One region of the Mesorhizobium sp. M1D.F.Ca.ET.231.01.1.1 genome, then DNA from elsewhere that is predicted to be linked to it. Evidence: predicted binding sites of a transcription regulator. Region 1 holds the regulator's gene; each other region holds the start of a gene.
The links. The regulator PhoB, encoded in region 1, activates phosphate uptake and scavenging genes when phosphate is short. The targets are predictions, from matches to a motif close to TGTCATNNANCTGTCAT.

Region 1 (5,106 bases):
TTCGCGCCGGGCGTTCAGGCGAGGTCCGGCTCAACCGGGAAAAACGTCGCCTGACGATTAGGGGTGAAACCGATCATCTCTAAGCGACCGAATTTCCGACCTGCTGTATGCCAAATGCTGACATCGAGACCTTCAGGTCGATATCGGACAAGCGACCAAAGTCAACCTGCTTAGCTCGCTTGCCCGGTCGCAATCGCAGCTAACCGCGCTTCTTCGCGCGCGATCAGCGCTTGATACCGTGGATGGCCGTGGAGGGGCATCAAATCGGGCTCTCGCGTGATCCACATGAGATGTTTGGGCGGAGCTCTGCGAACGCAGGTCTCCAATAGATCGATAGCCTGATCCAGCTCGCCCATCTGGGCAAAGGCGCATGCAATATTGTGGTGGTCCATCACGTCATCCGGCTCAATCGTCAACGCTCGCGCGGCCCATTCCTTGGCGCGGGCTTTCTCTCCAAGGTGGGCCAATGCGATAGCTCCTATCGCAATGGCACGTGCGTTGTCGGGGTGCAGCGCGATCTCCCTTTCGACGCGCTCCAAAATCCGACGTGCAGCAGCCCTGAGTTCGTCATGCCGGCCTAACATTCGATAACAATCAGCCGCAATGCAGGGAGCCCAGTAGTCTGCTTCAAAAAGCCGGGTGGCGCGCTCGGAATGCTCGATCGCGTCTTCGTAGCGGCCGAGGTAATGGCAGGTCACGCCAAGGTTAGCCCGCACCTCAAACGAGTCCGGTTCCAGGCGCAGCGATTCCTGCTGCGCCGCCAGCGCCTCATCGAAGCGCCCCATCTCAGCCAGTGCTCGCCCCCTAGCAGTATGAGCCTCGGCCAAAGTTGGATCGATCGAGAGCGCCTTTTCGGCGGCTGATAAGCCCGGCTCTTCTGACCTTCCCCTGAAATGCAGGCCCGCCTGGCAGAGGGCGACCAAAGCCCAGGCGCGAGCGTAGTCAGGGTCGATTTCCAGCGCTCGCCGGCAAAAGCGAACAGCGATCTCCAGGTTTCTCGCTCCCTGCTGCGTCCGGTAATACCGGCTTTGGAGATAGAGCTGATAGGCCTCCGGGTCCTGCGTCGAGCGGCTCTCGATCGCTGTCTTCTCGGCTGGCAGCAGCCTAATCTTCAGCGCCGCCACGATGGCCTGCGCGATTTCGTCTTGCAGCGCAAAGATGTCTTTCAGTTCGCGGTCATAGCGCTCGCCCCAGACCTGGCTGTCCTTGCTCGCGTCGATCAGCTGCGCCGTGATCCGCACCCGCCCGCCAGCCTTGCGCACGCTGCCTTCGACGACGTAACCGACCTTCAGCCGCTGAGCCAGCTGACCTATTTCGACGGCCTTGCCCTTGAACGTGAAGGTGGTGTGGCGCGACAGCACGTTGAGCGTGGAGACCTTCGAGAGGTCGGTGATGATGTCCTCGGTGATACCGTCGCTGAAGTATTCGTGCTCGGGGTCGCCGCTCATGTTGACGAAGGGCAGAACGGCGAGGGAGGGCCCTCCGGGAATCAGGAGTGCCGGATTCACTTCCGCTCCTTCATCTTGGGGCGGGTCCTTCGCCGGGACCACTGGTCCGACGAACCGATAGCCGCGGCGCGGGAGCGTCTCGATCCAGCGCTCGCCGCCGGGTTCTTCCCCGAACACCCGGCGGAGTGCCGCGATCTGGGCAGTCAGGTTGCTTTCTTCAACGGCGAGACCGGACCATCCGGCATCCATCAGCGCAGCCTTGGAGACGGGTGCACCCGCTCGCTCCACCAGCACGCGCAGGAGCGCAACCGCTCGCTGCCCCAATGCGAGGGGCTCGGCATTTCGAAACACGATTCCCGTCTCGGTATCGAGGCGGAACGGTCCCATTCGGTGGATCATCACCATGGGCCGAAATCTACCCGACTTCGGAAACTTTTCCGAACTCTTTCAGGAGCATTTCGGGTCTTTCCGCCGGAGAAGGCAGAGACTGCATAAACATTTCCGGGAGGTTCGACATGACAACGAGTGTGAAGTCCCTGCCGCCATACGCAAGGCCGCATGCCTGGCGCCACTGGTCCTCTTCTGGTGTCGGCCGCGTTCTCGGCAAACTGGTGGGCTGGTGCCAGGATGAAGTATTCCGGATCGCCGTGATCGAGGAACTGAATAGGCTCAACGACCACTATCTCGAGGATGTGGGTATCGATCGCAGTGACATCGGTCCGATCGTCGATGCAACGGTGAAGCGCCTGCGGGAAAGCCGGAGGAAGGCTTGAGGCCAGGCGAGCCGGGCCTCATGCATATCCCCTGCATCGCCACTACTGCGGCATCGGCAACCGCCTGCTATTGAGTTCTGCCCCTGGAACATGATTTCGATCCATCGGGATGGCGGGGCTCTAGCCTAGTCTTCCCGGATCGCGTAACCCGCCCCGCGGATGGTGCGGATGACATCCGGCATGCGGCCGTTGTTGACCGCCTTGCGCAGGCGTCCGACATGTACGTCCACCGTGCGTTCGTCGATATAGATCGTCTCGCCCCAGACATTGTCGAGCAGCTGGCTGCGCGAGAACACCCGGCCGGGATGCCGCATCATGAATTCGAGCAGCCGGAACTCGGTCGGGCCGAGCCTGATCTCGCTCTTCTTGCGGTAGACGCGGTGCGATTCGCGGTCGAGCACGATGTCGCCGACCTTGAGCACGCTGGACAGCACCTCCGGTTTGGCGCGACGCAGCAGCGCCTTGACCCGGGCCATGAATTCCGGCGTCGAGAACGGCTTGACCAGGTAGTCGTCGGCGCCCGTCGAGAGGCCGCGCACGCGATCGCTTTCCTCGCCGCGCGCCGTCAGCATGATGATCGGCAGCCGTTCGGTCTCGGGCCGCATCCTGAGCCGCCGGCAAAGCTCGATGCCGGAAACCGCCGGCACCATCCAGTCGAGCACCAGAAGGTCAGGCACGTTCTCCTGCAGGCGGATCTCGGCCTCGTCGCCGCGGGTCACCACCTCGACCTGATAGCCTTCGGATTCGAGGTTGTAACGGAGCAGCACCCCCAGCGGCTCCTCATCCTCCACCACCATGATGCGTGGCGCGATCATATAGAGCTACCTTCGCTGTCAGGCCGCCGGCGCCGACATCGCCGTCTCGTCCTGTTTCGGACGGTTCGCGGGCAATTGCGTGCCGGTCAGCACATAATAGGCGTTCTCGGCGATATTGGTCACATGGTCGCCGATGCGCTCCAGATTCTTGGCGCAGAACAAAAGATGCGTGCAAGCCGTGATGTTGCGCGGGTCTTCCATCATGTAGGTCAGGAGCTCGCGGAAGACGGAGGTGTATTTGACGTCGATGCGCTCGTCGTCGTTGCGCAGCTTGGCGAGCGCCGTGGCGTCGCCCGCCGTATACTCCTCGATCACGCCCTGGACCTGGATCAGCACCAGCTGCGCCATCGAATCGATGGAGTGCGAAAGGTCGCGCGGCGCGGCGCTGACGCCGACCGAGCCGACGCGCTTGGCGATGTTCTTGGCAAGGTCCCCGATGCGCTCGAGGTCGCCGGCCATGCGGATGGCGCCGACCACGCTGCGCAGGTCGTCGGCCATCGGCTGGCGTTTGGCGATCAGCGTGATGGCGCGATCGTCGAGCTCGCGCTGCCGCGCGTCCATGATGGCATCGTCGGAGACCACACGTTGCGCCATCGCGTTGTCGGAGTTGAGCAGAGCCTTGGTCGACGCGCCGACCATCGACCCGGCAAGATCGCCCATGTCACGGATAAGCTGGCTGATCTGCCTCAGATCGTCGTCGAAGGAAGCGACCGTATGGGCCATGGTGATGTCCTCGTATGAACTCAGCCGAAGCGGCCGGTGATGTAGTCCTGGGTGCGCTTCTCGCGAGGCGACGTGAAGATCTTCTCGGTCCGGTCGAACTCGACCAGCTCGCCGAGATACATGAACGCCGTCTGCCGCGACACACGCGCCGCCTGCTGCATGTTGTGGGTGACGATCACGATCGTGTAGTCGGCCTGCAGCTCGTCGATCAGCTCCTCGATCTTGGCCGTCGACAGCGGATCGAGCGCCGATGCCGGCTCGTCGAGCAGGATGACCTCCGGCTTCACCGCCACCGTGCGGGCGATGCAGAGCCGCTGCTGCTGGCCACCCGAAAGGCTCTGGCCGCTGGCGTTGAGCTTGTCCTTGACCTCGTTCCACAGCGCCGCCCGCTTCAGCGCCGACTCGACCCGGTTGTCCATCTCGGCCTTGCTGATCTTCTCGTACAGCCTGACGCCGAAGGCGATGTTCTCGTAGATCGACATCGGGAACGGCGTCGGCTTCTGGAACACCATGCCGATCTTGGTCCTGAGCAGGTTGAGGTCCTGCGAGCGGTCGAGGATGTTCTTGCCGTCGAGCAGCACCTGGCCTTCGGCGCTCTGCTTCGGGTAGAGTTCGTAGATGCGGTTCAGCACGCGCAGCAGCGTCGACTTCCCGCAGCCCGACGGCCCGATGAAGGCGGTGACGCTGCGCTCCGGCAGCGACAGGTTGATGTCCTTCAGCGCCTTCGACTGGCCATAGTAGAAGTTGAGGTTCTTGACCTCGATCTTGGCCTTTTCGACGGCCGTCTCGGCTACGTTAAGGTCGGTGGACAACATCGGTTTCATCTGTCCTCTCTGCGTCCGGTAAGGCTGCGGGCGAAAATGCTCAGCCCGAGAACCGTCAGGGTGATTATGAGTGCGCCCGTCCAGGCCAGTTGCTGCCATTCCTCATAGGGGCTGAGCGCGAACTGGAAGATGGTCACCGGCAGGCTGGCCATCGGCGCGTTGAGATTGCTCGACCAGAACTGGTTGTTGAGCGCGGTGAACAGCAGCGGCGCCGTCTCGCCTGAAATGCGAGCGATCGCCAGCAATATGCCGGTGACGATGCCGGATAGCGCGGCACGATAGGCGACGGAGCGGATCACCACCCAGCGCGGCGCGCCGATGGCGGTGCCGGCTTCGCGCAGCGCGTTGGGCACAAGGTTGAGCATGTCCTCGGTGGTGCGCACCACGACGGGGATCACCAGGATGGACAGCGCCACCGCGCCGGCGATCGCCGAGAAATGCCCCATCGGCCGCACCATCAGCTCATAGACGAACAGGCCGACGATGATCGACGGCGCCGACAAAAGGATGTCGTTGATGAAAC
Region 2 (5,106 bases), on a different contig from region 1:
TTCAACAATGACGCCATGGCGCTCGGCGGCTGCAAGGCACTGGCCGAGATGGGCATCAGGCCCGGCCACGACATCGCGGTGATCGTCATCGTCGACACCCCGCTTTGTCGCTACTTCTCGCCGGCGCTGACCGCCTTCCGTCCGTCGCTGGAGCCCATGGGCCGGCGGCTGGCCGAGATGCTGCTCGCCTCACTTCCCGCCTTCGCCGGCCCGGAGGGACCACGAACCATCCGCGAGGTCTGGCCGCTGGAGCTGATCGCAAGAGAAAGTGGTTAGCTGAAGACGGTTGCCGAGCTGTTCAGCCAGTGATTCATGCTGGCTACTCGCAAAACCTGTCTAACGAGGATAGTGTGTCACGGAAAAAAGGATCGAGATCATCGTCCTTCATCTCTTGCAGAATCATGCTCAATGTCAGGTGGCCGATGCCCTCGTCCTGCAATCTCTCATTCAATCTGGAAAGGAGCTCTTTTCCCGGGGAAAGCTCCACTCGCCCTTCGAAAAGTTCCCACTTCTTTTGAAACTTAGCTGAAATGTCATTTTTGTTTCCGTTGCCATCTCTATTTTGTTCTCGCTTGTAGAACAATTCCGTCTTTTCAAGAACCTGCGCAAAAACTCTATCTTTCATCGTAGTTGTGATCTCGTCTAACCACCCAACCACTGTCTGCATATCTGGACTTTTGACATCTTTTTCGGCTACGCGCTTCCTGATTGCCCGCTCAATCGCTCCTATATCAAGCAGATAATTCTCAATTTCTTTTCTCCGCAGAACTATGCAATTCAACCCCTCGGTTCGGAATTTCGTTTCGAAAGCGCTAACCTCAACATCGGATCGAAAATCCTTGTCGAACAGACAAAACATGGAAACGTCTAAATCGAGTATCTCCTTGAATGCCCAGATTGCGTGTTTAGCCTTTTGCCAGCCGCCAAACCCACCTAACTCCACAAAAGGCACAGCACCACTATGGAGGTTGTGAAATCCGAAACGTCGGGCAAACGCAGCAAGAATCTTTCTATCTTTACCTTCTACAAAGATAACTTTTCGGGCCTTTGCTACGCGCGCCAATTCCGCGTTTTGAGACGATCCAATGTATTGATACAATCTGCTATACTCTTCGTCACTGCGAATGCGCTTGGCGTTTTTCAAATCAGGATGTATCGATACTATCTCAAGAGTACTAGCGTCGTTTATGATTTCCACGGAATGCGTGGCAACAATAAACTGAGCATATCGCTCTCTCAAAATCTTCAGAAGTCTTTTCTGGATATCCGGATGGAGATATACGTCCGGTTCGTCGATAACGACAGTATTATTTGTATTTGCGCGACTTAAGTGCGTAAGTATCTGCAGCCAAATCTGAAAACCAAACCCTGCCCAATGAACCTCTCTGTCAAGTCTGTTTTCGCTAAAGTACATTTCCAGAAATTTTGGATGCCCGAGCTGGCGCTCCGGTTTTTGAATTTCTATGCCTTTCCAAGCCTGGGCTACGTCAGCGGCGAAGGCCGCAAACTGCAACTCGGACTTGCGGTACCAGACATTTCGAAGGTGCCGGCTGGAAATTCTTGTAGTTTCGCCCTTCTGAATCGTTTCGTCTTCAACCCAATGCTCGTCTTGCTCAAGCGGGCCTAAAGTTGGAACTATCGAGCAGTTTAAAGGAAATGCGGCGTTGAACCGGCTAGCGGAGTTTAGGCGCTTGCCATCCTGCTCAACGAAAAAACGGATTGGCCGAATTCGACTCAAGAGCACAGTGCCTTTGGAGCCATCTTGGAGGGTGGCTTCTATTACCGCATCCTCGTCGTTATAATTGTGGATGCTATTCGCGAGATTGATACCGATCCTATGCTCTGGCACGATGTGGGCATCGACGATACGGCCGTCTTCTAATTGCAAGATTTCTGGAGTTTGCCGCTTTGTAGATTTTAGACACGATACAAGTATTCTTATTGAGTCTATTATAGAGCTTTTACCGCAGTTATTTGGTCCGGCTAAAATATTTCCCTCCTTTAAATTTATGGTAAAGTTGTCGAACCGTCTAAAATTTGTAACCTTTATCTGGCGAAGCATCTACTTTTACCCCCTGAAACCACAGCGAAAATAACCCACGATATAGCTTTGGGCTAGTGCTCACCGCTCCAATCGCCGAAAATGCGCTGGCAAGAGCAGGTCGATGAATTGTTATTCTTTTAGATACGGTTCGCTGATGACAGATACCACGGTTGGGAATGTGACTAGTTCCGCCTGTCACGCAACCATCACGTTCACGTCCTAGACCGCTCGACGGAAACCGGCTCGCCGCATCTTCGATGCCGCGTCCTTCCAGGCATTGGCCGCTTTGTTCGTCAAGAAGGGGATATCCATGAAACATTTGAACCGAACCGTCGCGCTCGGCGCGGCACTTGCTCTGTTCACCGCCCTCACCCCGGCGCTCGCCGAAGGCGTCGCCTATGTCAACAAAGGGCTTGTCGGCGTCGGCCGCATCCCTGCCAGCCAGAAGGACAAGTTCGGCGAGACCTTTGGTTCGGGCTCCGGCATGGCGATCGACACCAAGTCCTGGACACATGACGGCGCCGGCTACAAGGGGTCGCTTTGGCTGTTGCCGGATCGCGGCTACAACGTCGCCGGCACCACCGACTACCGTCCGCGCCTCAACACCATCTCGATCGAGCTGACCCCGACCGCTCCGGGCGCCGCGCCCGCCGCCGGGCAGGAACAGTCGGGCGTGAAAGCGACGCTCGCCGACACCATGCTCTTGACCGACGACAAGGGCACCGATGCCACCGGCCTCGATCCGTTGAACGGCGTGCGTCCCGCCGCCGGCGACATGCCGATCCTGCCGCAGGCGGACAACGGCAAGCTCTCGCTCGACGACGAGGCGATCGTGCGGCTGCCCGACGGCACCATATTCATCTCCGACGAGTATGGCCCCAACATCTACCGCTTCTCGGCCGACGGCCATCTGATGTCGGCAACCCAGCCGCCGGCGGCGCTGGTGCCGATGCGCCACGGCAAGCCGAATTTCGCTTCGGACAATCCCGGCCCCGGCGCCGCCGACCCCGATCCAAAGGATCCCGAGACCGGCCGCCAGAACAACCAGGGCCTCGAGGGCATGTCGATGACGCCGGACGGCAAGTTCCTGATCGCCGTGCTGCAGTCGGCGCCGCGCCAGGATGGCGGCGATTCCGGCTCGACGCGCCAGAACACCCGCGCGCTGGTCTACGACGCCTCCGACCTCGCCCACCTCAAGCTGGCGCACGAATATGTCGTGCCGCTGCCGGTGTTCAAGGACGCCAAGGGCAAGACCAAGGTCGCCGCGCAGAGCGAGATCGTGGCTCTGTCCGACAAGAGCTTCCTGATGCTGGTGCGCGACTCGGGCAACGGCCAGGGCGTGAAGGGCGACGAGTCGCTCTATCGCAAGATCGAGATCGTCGATCTCTCCGCCGCGACCGATATCGCCAACGGCCCGTTCGACGCTGCCGACAAGCCTGTGGCGCCGAAAGGCGTGCTCGACCCGTCGGTGACGCCGGCCAAGCTCACCTCGTTCATCGATATCAACGACAAGGGCGAGCTCGGCCGCTTCGGCCTGCACAATGGCGCACCGAACGACAGGAACAACCTCTCGGAGAAGTGGGAAGCGATGTCGCTGGTCAGCGTGCTCGATCCGAAGCTGCCCGACGACTATTTCCTGTTCGTCGCCAACGACGACGATTTTCTCACCCAGGACGGGTTCCAGGTCGGCGCGGCCTACAAGGCCGAGGACGGCGCCGATGTCGACACCACCTTCCTCGTCTATCAGGTAACGCTTCCCGGCCTGTCGGGAAACAGCCTCGCCGCGAACTAGCCCGCGCTGCGGGCGGCCAGCGCAGGCACTGATCTGGGCGGGTGCATATGAAACAGGCCCGCGATGACACGCGGGCCTGGAATGATCTCGATTTCCCTTCCGAGCGCGGGATAACAAAGTGACTTTGCCGTGCTCGCGGCGGCATACGGTCGGTGGCGGTCAGCGCGATCGAGCGCGACGTCCACCCGAGTGGCTGGCCTTGATGTGATCGACCAGGGCCCGCAGTTTCGGAGCCATATTCCTTCTGTTTGGGAAATACAGGAAAAAGCCCGGAAATGACGGCAGATATTCTTCGACCAAGGAGACGAGCGCGCCGCTCTCGATATAGGGGCGGAAAGTCTCCTCGGTAGCGAAGGTGATACCGGCGCCGGCCAGAGCGCTGCGCAGCATAAGGCGCAGATCATTGGTGGTGATCTGCGGCTCAACCGAGACAGCGAAGGAAGTGCCGTTCTCCTCGAATTCCCATCGGTGGGGCGCGATTTCCGGCGAGCGGCGCCAACCAATGCAGCGGTGGCGGACCAGATCGCGGGGATGTTCCGGCATGCCGTTCGCCAAGAGGTATTCAGGAGAAGCGATGACAGCCTCTCTCACTTGTCCACCGATGGCTACGGCGATCATGTCCTGCTCTATGACCTCGCCCAACCGAACCCCGGCATCGAACCCGGCGGCAACGATGTCGAATTCCTCATCCGTTACGGTGACATCGACAATCACGTGCGGATGCGCTTCGGCAAAGGCCGCCAACAAAGGGCCGGAAAGAAACGGCTCGGCAATCGAGGTGACCGCGATCCTCAGTCTCCCCCACGGGGATTGATCGCCGTCGACACTTTCAAGCGCCTGCACGATATCGGACATCGGCTGACAGAGCGCATCATAGAGCCGCTGTCCCGCCTCGGTCAGGCGCACGGCTCTGGTGGTTCGCGTCACCAGCGTAGCACCGAAACCATCTTCAAACCGTCGTATTCCCTGGCTGACGGCAGAGCGGGTGACACCTAGACGATCGGCGGCGGCGCGAAAATTGTCCTCCTCGGCCACGGCGAGAAAGAGGGGAAGAAGATTGTAGTCTAGCTGCATTGTCAAATTTCACTAACCACCTGGTCGAGCATTCGACAGATACACGCAACATCGATTCTCGTCCAACCTTCTGAGCATTCGACAACCAGAAGGAACATCGACATGAAAGCGCTACTTCTCACAACCTGCCTGCTGGCCTTGGCTGAACCAGTCGCGGCTCAACCCTGTCCGCAGGGCGGAGACGACGCTCCACTTG
Region 3 (5,106 bases), on a different contig from region 1:
CTCAACGTCAACACCTTCTGGCAGCGCGTCATCACCGGCGTCCTTATCATCGTCATCGTCTACTTCGACGGCCTGCGCCGTCGCGGCAAATAGTCGTTCCTGAACCAGAACGCCGACCTCGACCGACCGAGGCCGGCGTTCTCGCAAATACTGGATCAGCGCATGAAAGCCGTCGTCTGCCGCTCGCCCGGCGAACTTGTCCTCGAAGACCGCCCTGAGCCCGCCGCGCCGCCCCCCGGTTGGGCGCGGGTCGCGGTCAGCCATGTCGGCATCTGCGGCACCGACTATCATATCTTCGAAGGCAAGCACCCGTTCCTCGCCTACCCGCGCATCATGGGCCACGAGGTCTCGGGTACGGTCGTGGAGAGGAGTGACGGCGTCGACCTTGCCATCGGCGAACCGGTGATCATCAACCCCTATCTCGCATGCGGCAAGTGCATCGCCTGCCGGCACGGCAAGCCGAACTGCTGCGTCCGGATCGAGGTGCTCGGCGTGCATCGCGACGGCGCCATGTGCGACGAGGTCCTCGTGCCGGCGCAAAACCTTTACCCGGCAAACGGCCTGTCGCTGGCCGATGCGGCCGCGGTCGAATTCCTGGCGATCGGCGCGCACGCGGTGCGGCGCTCGCTTGGCGCGCCCGGCCAGCGCACGCTGGTCATCGGCGCCGGCCCGATCGGCCTCGGCACGGCCCTGTTTGCACGCATCGCCGGGCTCGACGTCAGCCTGCTCGACATGAGCACCGAACGGCTCGGCTTCGCCGAAAGCGCGCTCGGCTTTGCGGCGCTCGACGCCTCGAAAGCCCCGGCGGCCGAACTGGTGCGGCAGTCGACCGGCGGCGAAGGCTTCGACCTGGTGTTCGACGCCACCGGCAACACCCAGTCGGTGCAGTCGGCCTTCGCCCATGTCGCGCATGGCGGCACGCTGGTGCTGGTCAGCGTCGTCAAGGACGATATCACCTTCTCCGACCCCGAGTTCCACAAGCGCGAGATGACGCTGGTCGGCAGCCGCAATGCGCTCAAAGCCGATTTCGACCATGTCGCCGCCTCGATCCGCGACGGCGCCGTGCCGCTGGCCAAACTCGTCACCCACCGCACGACGCTTGCCGGCACGCCGCGCGATCTCGCACGCTGGGCGCATGAGAAATCAGGGCTGATCAAGGCCGTCATCGAGGTCGGGTAGACCAACTAATCGTTGGCCGAAAGCCTCAGTTCCACCCGCTCCGCCGGAAACCGCGATTCGGCGAACTGGATCGGCTGGCCGTCCAGCGTGACGTTGACGGCGACCGTAACCAGCACGATGGCGCCCGGCTGCAGGTCGAGATCGGCGAGGTCGTCGGCGTCGGCGTGGCGCGCCGAGAGCACGGTTGATTGCCGCAGGTAATCATTGATGCCGAAGCGCTTGAGCGAAGCAGTGATCGATCCCGTCTCCGCCATCGCCGCCTCGATGCCGGCGAAACGTTGTGCATCGAACCACGTCGTTGCCCGCGACACCGGATGCCCGTCGGCCTCTCCGCGCGTTTCCAAACGGATAACCGCTACCCCCCTGGCGATGCCGAGCGCCTCGGCGATGCGCCGGTCGGCCGGCTCGGTCGATGACGACAGCAACGCGATGTGGCGCTCGCTCGTCTGCCCCTGCAGCCCGGTCGAGAAGCGCGTGCGGGCGCCGATCGGATAGGACAGCCGCTTGCGCGACAGGACGAAGGTGCCGCGCCCCTGCTCGGCCCTCAGCACACCTTCCTGCACCAGCGCGGCAATGGCGCTGCGCACCGTGTGACGGTTGACACCGTAGCGCTCGGCCAGGACGACCTCGGGCGGCAGCGCCGCATTCTCGACGAAATCGCCGCTCGCGATGCCCTGCAATATCTTGTCGGCGATCTGCCGCCACAGCGAGACGCCGCTGCGCCTTTCGATGCTGCTTGCCAGCCCCGTCATTTTCCCGCCCCCAACGTCTTCGCCCTAACTTTTGCGCCTCTTGTCATCCACCCGTCATGGACTCCCGCTAGGAGATGAATATAATTTGTATAGTTGTCTATATCAATAGACAAATTATCCCATACGAGGAGTGAAAGCGATGCGAGGACAGGAAGCGCGCGAGCAGACCGAGCGGAAGGCCGTGATGGCGACGCTCGCGCACGCGGCGCCCCATGAGATCGCGCGCCTTTGGAACGGCTCCGGCCTGCCCTCGGAAGCCGAACTGCTGCGCGGCCCCGAAACCGGACTGGTGACGGTGCGCGGACGGATCGGCGGCGGCGGCGCGCCGTTCAATGTCGGCGAGGCGACCGTCACCCGCGCCACTGTCCGGCTGCCCTCGGGACAGGTCGGCCATTCCTATGCGCTCGGCCGCGACAAGGCCAAGGCAAAGCTCGCGGCGATCGCCGACGCGCTCTGGCAGGACCCGGCCCATCGCGAAGCGGTCGAGACCAAGCTCGTCGCGCCGCTGCGCGCAGCGCTCGATGCATCGCGCGACAAACGCCGCGTCGAAACGGCGGCCACGAAAGTCGATTTCTTCACCATGGTGCGCGGAGAGGACTGATGGGTATCGCCACGCAATCGGTCGAAGGCGGCTTCGCCGATCCGGTCTTCAACGCGCAAACCGTGTTCCGCGCCGTCATGGACGCGATGGCGCGCCCCGGCAGCGTTCAGGCTCTGTCGCCGCTCGCCCATCCGCCGGCGCCGCTGTCGGCGACCGCAGGCGCCGTGGCGCTGGCCCTCTGCGACAACGACACGCCGATCTGGCTCGACCTGCGGCTGCAGGCAGAAGCCGCCGTAAAAGCGTGGCTCGGCTTCCACACTGGTGCGCCTTTGGCCAACACGCCGGCCGATGCGCATTTCGCTTTGATCGCCAACCCTGCGGAGATGGCGGCGCTCGACGGCTTTTCGCAAGGCACGCAGGAATACCCGGATCGCTCGACGACGCTGATCCTTTTGGTCGACGATCTCGCCTCCGGTCAGTCGCTGCTGCTCGAAGGCCCCGGCATCGAGACGACCGCGATGATCGCGCCGACAGGCATGCCGCGCCATTTCGTCGAGCAGTGGAAGCAGAACAACCAGCGTTTCCCGCGCGGCGTCGACATCATCCTGGCGGCGCCCAGCGGCCTCGCCTGCCTGCCGCGCACCACCCGCATCAAGACGATGGAGGCCTGACATGTATGTCGCGGTGAAAGGCGGCGAGGCCGCAATCGCCAATGCGCACCGCCTGCTGGCCGACCGGCGGCGCGGCGACCGGTCGGTTCCGGCGCTGCGCCTCGACCAGATCGTCGAGCAGCTGGCGCTCGGCGTCGACCGGGTGATGAGCGAAGGCTCGCTCTACGATCGCGAGCTCGCGGCTTTGGCCGTCGTCCAGGCGCGCGGAGACATGATCGAGGCGATCTTCCTGGTGCGCGCCTACCGCACCACGCTGCCGCGCTTTGGCTACACCAACCCGCTCGATACCGGCGCCATGCAGGTCGAGCGGCGGGTGTCGGCCACCTACAAGGACCTGCCCGGCGGCCAGGTGCTCGGCCCGACCTTCGACTACACACACCGTTTGCTCGATCCCGAGCTCGCCGCCGACGCCGAGGTCGAAACGCCGGCCCAGCGCCCGGCCGAGGCCGAGCCCATGCCGCGCGTCTCGGCGATCCTCGCCCGCGAGGGCCTGATCGAGGCAGATGGCAACATGCCCGGCGAGCATGTTCCCGGCGACATCACCCGCGAGCCGCTGCAGTTCCCGATGGCGCGTGACGTCCGCTTGCAGGCGCTGTCGCGCGGCGACGAGGGTTTTCTGCTGGCGCTCGGCTATTCGACGCAGCGCGGCTATGCCCGCAACCATCCTTTCGTCGGCGAGGTGCGCATCGGCGAGGTCGAGCTGGAGCTGGATGTGCCGGAGCTACCCTTCGCCGTGCCTTTGGGATCCATCCGCGTCACCGAATGCCAGATGGTCAACCAGTTCAAGGGTTCGGCCAACGCGCCGCCGCAATTCACCCGCGGCTACGGCCTGGTCTTCGGCCAGAGCGAGCGCAAGGCGATGGCCATGGCGCTATGCGACCGGGCGCTGCGCGCGAGCGAGCTCGGCGAGGATGTGGTCGCCGCTGCGCAGGACGAGGAGTTCGTCATCTCGCATTCCGACAACGTCCAGGCGACCGGCTTCGTCGAGCATCTGAAGCTGCCGCATTATGTCGACTTCCAGGCCGAGCTCGACCTGGTCCGCCGCATGCGCGCCGAATACGAGGCGCGGGAAAACCAGGACAAGGCCGAAGAGAAGAGGGAGGCCGCGGAATGAACGCGCAATCGACCGACATCGCGACCTACAACTTCGCCTATCTCGACGAGCAGACCAAGCGGATGATCCGCCGCGCCATCCTGAAGGGCATCGCCATCCCCGGCTACCAGGTGCCCTTCGCCTCGCGCGAGATGCCGATGCCCTATGGCTGGGGTACCGGCGGCGTCCAGGTTACCGCCTCGATCATCGGCCCGTACGACGTGCTGAAGGTCATCGACCAAGGCGCCGACGACACCACCAACGCCGTCTCGATCCGCGCCTTCTTCAAGAAGGTCGCCAAGGTCGCCGTCACCACCGAGACGGCGGCGGCAACGATCATCCAGACCCGCCACCGCATCCCCGAGCATCCGCTCACCGCGGGCCAAATTCTGGTCTTCCAGGTGCCGATCCCCGAGCCGCTGCGTTTCCTCGAGCCGCGCGAGACCGAGACGCGCAAGATGCATGCGCTGGAGGAATACGGCCTCATGCATGTGAAGCTCTATGAGGACATCGCCAGGCACGGCCGCATCGCCACCACCTATGCCTATCCGGTCAAGGTCGAGGGCCGCTATGTGATGGATCCCTCGCCGACGCCGAAATTCGACAATCCGAAGATGCATCGTTCGCCGGCCTTGCAGCTGTTCGGCGCCGGACGCGAGAAGCGCATCTATGCGCTGCCGCCCTTCACCGACGTCGTTAGCCTCGATTTCGAGGACCATCCCTTCGAGGTGCAGACCTTCGACCAGCCATGCGCGCTCTGCGCTGCCGAGAATGTCTATCTCGACGAGGTCATCCTCGACGACCATGGCGGCCACATGTTCGTCTGCTCGGACACCGACCACTGCGAGAAGCGCCGCGCCGATGGCCATC

Region 2: a site for PhoB is predicted at 2,238-2,254, ahead of EN874_RS16560 (esterase-like activity of phytase family protein). Genes of this name have one in related genera too.
Region 3: a site for PhoB is predicted at 1,973-1,989, ahead of phnF (phosphonate metabolism transcriptional regulator PhnF). Genes of this name have one in related genera too.

What each region holds. Positions count from the first base shown of each region.
Region 1 is NZ_RZOZ02000002.1:256,247-261,352, forward strand. Features, by position in the region: gene EN874_RS07595 (ROK family protein) at 1-54, shown strand, start outside; gene EN874_RS07600 (winged helix-turn-helix domain-containing tetratricopeptide repeat protein) at 171-1,853, opposite strand; gene EN874_RS33645 (DUF1127 domain-containing protein) at 1,964-2,221, shown strand; gene phoB (phosphate regulon transcriptional regulator PhoB) at 2,347-3,036, opposite strand; gene phoU (phosphate signaling complex protein PhoU) at 3,055-3,759, opposite strand; gene pstB (phosphate ABC transporter ATP-binding protein PstB) at 3,780-4,583, opposite strand; gene pstA (phosphate ABC transporter permease PstA) at 4,580-5,106, opposite strand, start outside.
Region 2 is NZ_RZOZ02000005.1:332,053-337,158, reverse strand. Features, by position in the region: gene EN874_RS16570 (LacI family DNA-binding transcriptional regulator) at 1-276, shown strand, start outside; gene EN874_RS16565 (ATP-binding protein) at 320-2,062, opposite strand; gene EN874_RS16560 (esterase-like activity of phytase family protein) at 2,355-3,836, shown strand; gene EN874_RS16555 (LysR substrate-binding domain-containing protein) at 3,996-4,910, opposite strand; gene EN874_RS16550 (hypothetical protein) at 5,013-5,106, shown strand, end outside.
Region 3 is NZ_RZOZ02000004.1:156,898-162,003, reverse strand. Features, by position in the region: gene EN874_RS13330 (ABC transporter permease) at 1-93, shown strand, start outside; gene EN874_RS13325 (zinc-binding alcohol dehydrogenase family protein) at 163-1,179, shown strand; gene phnF (phosphonate metabolism transcriptional regulator PhnF) at 1,185-1,931, opposite strand; gene phnG (phosphonate C-P lyase system protein PhnG) at 2,071-2,532, shown strand; gene phnH (phosphonate C-P lyase system protein PhnH) at 2,532-3,143, shown strand; gene EN874_RS13305 (carbon-phosphorus lyase complex subunit PhnI) at 3,145-4,257, shown strand; gene EN874_RS13300 (alpha-D-ribose 1-methylphosphonate 5-phosphate C-P-lyase PhnJ) at 4,254-5,106, shown strand, end outside.